Actinoplanes lobatus: one gene and its partner. Each later gene encodes a partner of the first gene's protein in a complex. Links are inferred from orthologs where the notes say so. Each region holds a gene or a part of one and is shown on either strand. Other genes may lie near its edges.

Evidence for each region.
Region 2: sucB (region 1) and BJ964_RS05545 share a complex: the UniProt entries of both Bacillus subtilis proteins name them as parts of the 2-oxoglutarate dehydrogenase (OGDH) complex. The link is inferred for Actinoplanes lobatus from one-to-one orthologs.

Annotation. Positions count from the first base shown.
Region 1 is NZ_JACHNC010000001.1:3,743,472-3,746,455, forward strand. Bases 48-2,964 are described here. They hold sucB (2-oxoglutarate dehydrogenase, E2 component, dihydrolipoamide succinyltransferase), read right to left. Parts: upstream 2,421-2,964; coding sequence 675-2,420; downstream 48-674. Other genes in these bases: BJ964_RS17595 (TIGR01777 family oxidoreductase), read right to left, coding at 48-590; lpdA (dihydrolipoyl dehydrogenase), read right to left, coding at 2,463-2,964. In the rest of the region: more of BJ964_RS17595, read right to left, coding at 1-47; more of lpdA, read right to left, coding at 2,965-2,984. UniProt on the Bacillus subtilis protein: E2 component of the 2-oxoglutarate dehydrogenase (OGDH) complex which catalyzes the second step in the conversion of 2-oxoglutarate to succinyl-CoA and CO(2).
Region 2 is NZ_JACHNC010000001.1:1,258,136-1,262,476, reverse strand. What follows is about bases 20-4,293. They hold BJ964_RS05545 (multifunctional oxoglutarate decarboxylase/oxoglutarate dehydrogenase thiamine pyrophosphate-binding subunit/dihydrolipoyllysine-residue succinyltransferase subunit), read right to left. Parts: upstream 3,910-4,293; coding sequence 220-3,909; downstream 20-219. Other genes in these bases: BJ964_RS05540 (ABC transporter permease), read right to left, coding at 4,202-4,293; BJ964_RS05550 (DUF6104 family protein), read right to left, coding at 20-159. Also shown: more of BJ964_RS05550, read right to left, coding at 1-19; more of BJ964_RS05540, read right to left, coding at 4,294-4,341. UniProt on the Bacillus subtilis protein: E1 component of the 2-oxoglutarate dehydrogenase (OGDH) complex which catalyzes the decarboxylation of 2-oxoglutarate, the first step in the conversion of 2-oxoglutarate to succinyl-CoA and CO(2).

The DNA of each region.
Region 1 (2,984 bases):
GACATCCACTGCCGCCCGCCACCGATCCGGGCGCCCGCGCCCAGCTTGAACGGCAGAAGAAGCGGCTTGATCAGTGAGCCGCCGGCGTCGATCGCCGGAGCGGTGCGCAGCAGCACCACCCGGGCGCCGGCGTCCTCGGCCGGCCGGGCCGCGGCCTCCCACACCCGGCACAGGTCGGCCAGGAACGTGTTGCCGGCCGGGGCCTCCTCGGTGACCGCCTGATCGCCGGTGTCGCCGTACCACCCGACGGCGGAGCTCTGGAGCAGCACCCGGGGACGCTCGTCCGCCGGCAGCCGGCCGATCGTCTTGGCGATGGTGTCGGTGGTGTCGATCCGGCTGGACCGCAGCACCCGCTTGTACGCCTCGGTCCACCGGTGGTCGCCGACATTGGCGCCGGACAGGTTGATCACCGCGTCCGCGCCGGCCAGCACGGCCTGGTCGAGCCGGCCCTGCGCCGGATCCCAGGACGACTCGTCCGGCCGTTCGGAGGGGCGCCGGACCAGCCGGACGATGTCGTGGCCGCTCTGGCGCAGCCGTTCGGCGAGCCGGGTGCCGAGGAATCCGGACGCTCCGGCCATGACGATCCGCATACCTGACCCTTTCCCGAAGATCGGTTGGTTCAAAACAGAACGGGGGGTACGCCGCAACGGCGCACCCCCCGGTCCATGTCGTCCTTAGAGGCCGAGGTCGGCCTCGAAGTGGCCGCCCTCCAGCCGCTCCTTCAGCGTGCCCAGGAAGCGGGCCGCGTCGGCGCCGTCCACGATCCGGTGGTCGTAGCTCAGCGCCAGGTAGACCATCGACCGCGGCGCGATGATCTCGCCCAGGTCCGGGTCGTTCACGATCACCGGGCGCTTGACGACCGCGCCGAGACCGAGGATGCCGACCTGCGGCTGGTTGATGATCGGGGTGTCGAAGAGCGCGCCCCGGCTGCCGGTGTTGGTCAGCGTGAACGTGCCGCCACCCAGCTCGTCCGGCCCGATCTTGTTGTTGCGGGTGCGCTCGGCGACGTCGGAGATCCGCTTGGCCAGACCGCCCAGGTTCAGGTCGCCGGCGTCCTTGATGACCGGGACGACCAGGCCCTTCGGCGCGTCCACCGCGATGCCCAGGTGCTCGGCGCCGTGGTAGGTCACGGTGCCCGCCTCGACGTCGATCGAGGAGTTGACCACCGGGTGCTGCTGGAGCGCCTCGACCGTGGCCAGCGCGAAGAACGGCAGGAAGGTGAGCTTCACGCCGTGCTTGGCCTGGAAGTCGGCCTTCGCCTTGTTCCGCAGGTTGGCGATCTTGGTGACGTCCACCTCGACGACCGTGGTGAGCTGCGCGGAGACCTGGAGCGACTCCACCATGCGGCGGGCGATCGTGGCGCGGATCCGGGTCAGCTTCTCGGTGCGGCCACGCAGCGGGCTCGGCTCCGCCTTCGCGGCGGCCTTCTCGACCGGTGCGGCAGCCCTCTCGGCCTGGGCTGCCGGGGCCGGGGCGGCCTTCGCGGCGGCGGCCTTCGCGGCCGCGTCGATCACGTCCTGCTTACGGATGCGGCCACCCACGCCGGTGCCGGTCAGGGTGGACAGGTCCACGCCCTTCTCGGCGGCCAGCTTGCGGACCAGCGGGGTGACGTAGCCGGCGTCGCCGGCGCCGTTCGACTCGACCGCGGCGGGCGCCGGGGCCTTCACGGGCTCCGGGGCCACCTGCGGGGCCGGCGCCGACTCGATCTTCGGAGCCGGAGCGCTCTCCACCTTCGGCGCGGGCGCCTGGGCGGGCGCGGGCGCCGGAGCCGGGGCCGGAGCGGCGGCCGGGGCGCTGCCCGGGGTGCCGATGACGGCCAGCACCGCGCCGACGTTCGCGGTCTCGTCCTCGCCGACCCGGATCTCCAGCAGGGTGCCGGCGACCGGCGACGGGATCTCCGTGTCGACCTTGTCGGTGGAGACCTCGACCAGCGGCTCGTCCGCCTCCACCTCCTCGCCGACCTGCTTCAGCCAGCGGGTGACGGTGCCCTCGGTGACGCTCTCACCGAGCGCCGGAAGCTTGATCTCCGTGCCCTGGGCGTTGCCCGCCGGGGCGGCGGCCTGCGGCGCGGGTGCCTCCGCCTCGACCGGCTTCTCCGTCGACGGGGTGACCGGAGCGGCGGGCTCCGGCTCCGCGGCCGCCTGCTGGGCCGGTGCGGGCGCGGCCGAACCGGTGTCCTCACCCTCCCCGGCGATGACGGCCAGCTCGCTGCCGACCTCCGCGGTCTCGTCCTCGCCGACCACGATCCGGGTGAGAACACCCGCGGCGGGCGACGGGATCTCCGTGTCGACCTTGTCGGTGGAGACCTCGAGCAGCGGCTCGTCGGCCTCGACGCGCTCGCCCTCCTGCTTGAGCCAGCGCGTCACCGTTCCCTCGGTGACGCTCTCACCCAGCCGCGGCATGGTTACCGATACCGGCATCTTGTCCCAAACTCCTTAACGCGGTGAACGATCGTTTCAGCTTCAGCTGTGCGCGTGCAGCGGCTTGCCCGCGAGCGCGAGGAAGGCCTCGCCCAGCGCCTCGTTCTGCGTCGGGTGGGCGTGTACGAGCTGAGCGACCTCCTCGGGGAAGGCCTCCCAGTTGGTGATCAGCTGGGCCTCGCCGACGAGCTCGCCGACCCGCGCACCCACCATGTGGACGCCGACGACCGGCCCGTCGTTGACCCGGACCAGCTTGATGAAGCCCGCGGTCTTGAGGATCTGGCTCTTGCCGTTGCCGGCGAGGTTGTAGTTGTACGTCGAGACCTTGTCGTCGCCGTACTGTTCCTTGGCCTTGGCCTCGGTGATGCCGACCGACGCGACCTCGGGGTCGGAGTAGGTGACCCGCGGGATGCCGGCCTCGTCGATGACGGCCGGCTTCTTCCCGGCGATCTCCTCGGCGACGAAGATGCCCTGCTGGAAGCCGCGGTGCGCGAGCTGGAGGCCGGGGACGATGTCACCGACGGCGTAGATGTTGCCGACCCCGGTGCGCAGCCGCTCGTCGAC
Region 2 (4,341 bases), 2.5 Mb from region 1 along the record:
GCCGCGGGCCAGCCAGGTGGCGAGACGCTCGATCGGGGTCTCGAACTCCGGGTTCATGTCGACGAAGGTGCGCAGCTGCTCGCCGAGCCACTCCAGCGTCACGGTCTCCTCGCCGCGCCGCTCGACCAGCTCCTCGATGCCCCGATCGGTGAAGTACATGCCCCGGATATTAGGAGGGGGCGCCCCGCCGCGGCGGAGCGCCCCCTCACTCGACGTGCGTTACGGGCGCGGCAGCGCGGCCTCGACCAGCGCGGCCTGCTCGGCGTCGTGCATCTTCGCCGAGCCGACCGCGGGGGCGGCCGCGGCCGGGCGGGAGATCCGCCGCAGGCGGACACCCTCCAGGTGCTCCAGCAGGTTGAGCGCGACGAACGACCAGGCGCCCTGGTTGGCCGGCTCCTCCTGCACCCAGGCGAAGTCCTCGGCGTTCGGGTACTGCGCCAGGACGGCCTTGAGCTCCTCGACCGGGAGCGGGTAGATCTGCTCCATCCGGATGATCGCGGTGTCGGTGATGCCCCGGTCACCGCGCGCCTGGAGCAGGTCGTAGTAGACCTTGCCGGAGCAGAGCAGCACCCGCTTCACCGAGGCGGCGTCGAGCTGCTGGCCGTTGTTGCCGGCGTCGCCGAGGACCGGCTGGAAAGCGCCCTGGGTGAACTCGTTCACCCCGGAGATCGCCATCTTGTGCCGCAGCAGCGACTTCGGCGAGAAGACCACGAGCGGCTTGCGCTTGGTGGACAGGGCCTGGCGGCGCAGCAGGTGGAAGTAGTTCGCCGGGGTGGTCGGGTTCGCCACCCGCATGTTGTCCTGCGCGCAGAGCTGGAGGAACCGCTCCGGGCGGCCGGACGAGTGGTCCGGGCCCTGGCCCTCCATGCCGTGCGGGAGCAGCAGCACCAGCGACGACTGCTGGCCCCACTTCACCTCGCCGGAGGAGAGGAACTCGTCCACGATCGACTGGGCGCCGTTGACGAAGTCACCGAACTGGGCCTCCCAGAGGACCAGCGCGTCCGGGTTCTCCACCGAGTAGCCGTACTCGAAGCCCATCGCCGCGTACTCGCTGAGCAGGGAGTCGTGGACGAAGAACCGGGCGTTCCCGGTGATCAGCGACGACAGCGGCAGGAAGTCCTTGCCGGTCTTCGAGTCGACGATGGCCGCGTGCCGCGAGGTGAACGTGCCCCGGCGCGAGTCCTGGCCGGCCAGCCGGACGGTGACGCCCTGGGCGAGCAGCGAGCCGAAGGCGATCAGCTCACCGAAGCCCCAGTCGATGCCGCCGTCGGTGGACATCTTGGCCCGCCGGTCGAGCAGCTGCTGGACCCGCTTGTGCGGGGTGAAGCCCTCGGGCAGCTCGACGTGCGACTGGCCGACGGCCCGCACCACGCTCGCGTCGACGGCGCTCGCCACCTCGGGCTCCGGCTCCTCGGCGATGAACCGCGGCCGCGGCGGGCTGCCCGCCGCGTCCCGGGTGGCCTTGAAGACCTCCTCGAGCCGGCCCTGGTAGTCGCGCAGCTGCTCCTCGGCCTCCTGCACGGTGATGTCGCCGCGGCCGATCAGCTCCTCGGTGTAGAGCTTCCGCACGCTGCGCTTGGTGTCGATGATCTGGTACATGCGCGGGTTGGTCATCGACGGGTCGTCGCCCTCGTTGTGACCGCGGCGCCGGTAGCAGATCATGTCGATCACGACGTCCTTGTTGAACGCCTGACGGTACTCGAAGGCCAGCTTCGCGACCCGGACCACGGCCTCGGGGTCGTCCCCGTTCACGTGGAAGATCGGGGCCTGGATCATCCGGGCGACGTCGGTCGAGTACATCGACGAGCGGCTGTACTCCGGGGCGGTGGTGAAGCCGACCTGGTTGTTCACGATCACGTGGACCGTGCCGCCGGTCCGGTAACCGCGCAGCTGCGACAGGTTGAGCGTCTCGGCGACCACGCCCTGGCCGGCGAACGCGGCGTCGCCGTGCACCAGCAGCGGCAGCACCGTGTAACCGTGCAGGCCCAGGTCGAGGCGGTCCTGCTTGGCCCGGACGATGCCCTCCAGGACCGGGTCGACGGCCTCCAGGTGGGACGGGTTCGCGACGACGCTGACGGTGGTCGAGTACTGCCCGTCGGGCGTGGTGTACTTCCCGGTCTGGCCGAGGTGGTACTTGACGTCACCGGAGCCGTGCGCCGACTTCGGGTCCATCTGACCCTCGAACTCGTTGAAGATCTTCTCGTACGGCTTGCCGACGATGTTGGTGAGCACGTTCAGCCGGCCGCGGTGGGCCATGCCGATCACCATCTCGTCCAGCCCGCCCTCGGCGGACGCCTGGAGCACGGCGTCGAGCAGCGGGATCAGCGACTCGCCGCCCTCCAGCGAGAACCGCTTCTGGCCGACGTACTTCGTCTGGAGGAAGGTCTCGAACGCCTCGCCGGCGTTGAGCCGGTGCAGGATGTGCTTCTGCTCGTCGGTGTCCGGCTTCGTGTACTTGACCTCGATGCGCTCCTGGACCCAGCGGCGCTCCTCCGGGTCCTGGATGTGCATGTACTCGATGCCGACCCGGCGGCAGTAGGTGTCGCGCAGGACGCCGAGGACGTCGCGCAGCTTCATCCGCTGCTTGCCGGCGAAGCCGCCGACCGGGAAGGTGCGGTCCAGGTCCCACAGGGTCAGGCCGTGCTGGAGCACGTCCAGGTCGGGGTGCTTGCGGATGGTGAACTCGAGCGGGTCGGTGTCGGCCATCAGGTGACCGCGCACCCGGTACGCGTGGATCAGCTCGACCACCCGGGCGGCCTTGTCGATCTGGCCCTCGGAGGTCCGGGCGACGTCACGCACCCAGCGGACCGGCTCGTACGGGATCCGCAGTGAGGTGAAGATCTCGTCGTAGAAGCCGTGCTGGCCGAGCAGCAGCTCGTGCATCACCTTGAGGAACTCGCCGGACTGCGCGCCCTGGATGACCCGGTGGTCGTAGGTGCTGGTCAGCGTGGTGACCTTGCTCACCCCGTGGTCGGACAGCGTCTCGTCGCTCATCCCGGAGTAGGGGGCCGGGTACTCCATGGCGCCGACGCCGATGATGGCGCTCTGCCCGTTCATCAGCCGGGGGATGGAGTGGACCGTGCCGATGCCGCCGGGGTTGGTCAGCGAGATCGTGGTGCCGGTGTAGTCGTCCATGGTCAGCTCGTTGCGGCGGGCGCGCCGGACGATGTCCTCGTACGCCTGCCAGAAGCCGCGGAAGTCGAGCGTCTCGCAGTTCTTGACCGAGGGCACCACCAGCGTGCGGGACCCGTCCTTCTTGACCAGGTCGATCGCGATGCCGAGGTTGACGTGCTCCGGCTGGACCAGGGTGGGCTTGCCGTCGATCTCGGCGTAGATGTTGTTCATCTCCGGGTGGGCGATGACCGCCCGCACCAGTGCCCAGCCGATCAGGTGGGTGAAGCTGACCTTGCCACCGCGGCCGCGGGACAGGTGGTTGTTGATGACGATGCGGTTGTCGACCATCAGCTTCGCCGGGACCGCGCGCACCGAGGTGGCGGTGGGGACCTGCAGCGAGGCCTCCATGTTCTGCACGATCTTGCCGGCCACACCGCGCAGGGTGGTGGTCCGGGCGCCGGCCGGGGCGGCCTCGGCGGGCTTCGGCCCGGGCTTGGCGGCCGGCTTCGGGGCGGCCTGCGGGGTCACCGGCTTCGGAGGCGCGACCGTGGTGGCGGCCGGCGCGTCGGTGCCCGCCTTGGCGGCGGTGGCCGTGGCGTTCGCCGCGGTGGCCTGGTCCGGGGTCGCGATCGGTCCCTGGGAGGTCGCCGGCTTGTAGTCGGCGAAGAAATCGTGCCAGGCGGGGTCGACACTGGTCGGGTCGGCCAGGTAGCGCTGGTACATCTCATCGACGATCCACTCGTTGGGACCGAAATCCGCGAGTGGATTGTCCTGCGAAGTCTGCTGCGTCGACACTGCCGCGTTCGCCTCTTTCACCGTTTTTGTCATCACGTGACTGCTCCGTCACGCGGGACGGGTAGGATTCGGTGTCCAGGCTACGCCGTGGATGGGCGCTGTCGGTGCGGACGTCCACCCTGTGACCTACGGCTCCGGCACCCGCCGCACCGTCGCGACGGGGCGAGACTACACCCTCCGTTTTCTCGCCGACCGGCGCACCGGAGACCTCCCAGAACCACGTTTCCGCTGGTCGTCCCAACGAAAAACGCACGACCGGACAGTCCGGCCGTGCGTCGTTCGCAGACTGTGGTTACGCGATGTCCCGTCGTTTCGTGACCAGTGTGCCGATCACCGACATGAGGGCCGCGTAACCGATCAGGATCACACCGCCGACCCAGCGGGGCGGGTCCTCCGGCAGCTGCGGCCCGGAGATCAGCAGGTCCGAGGCGA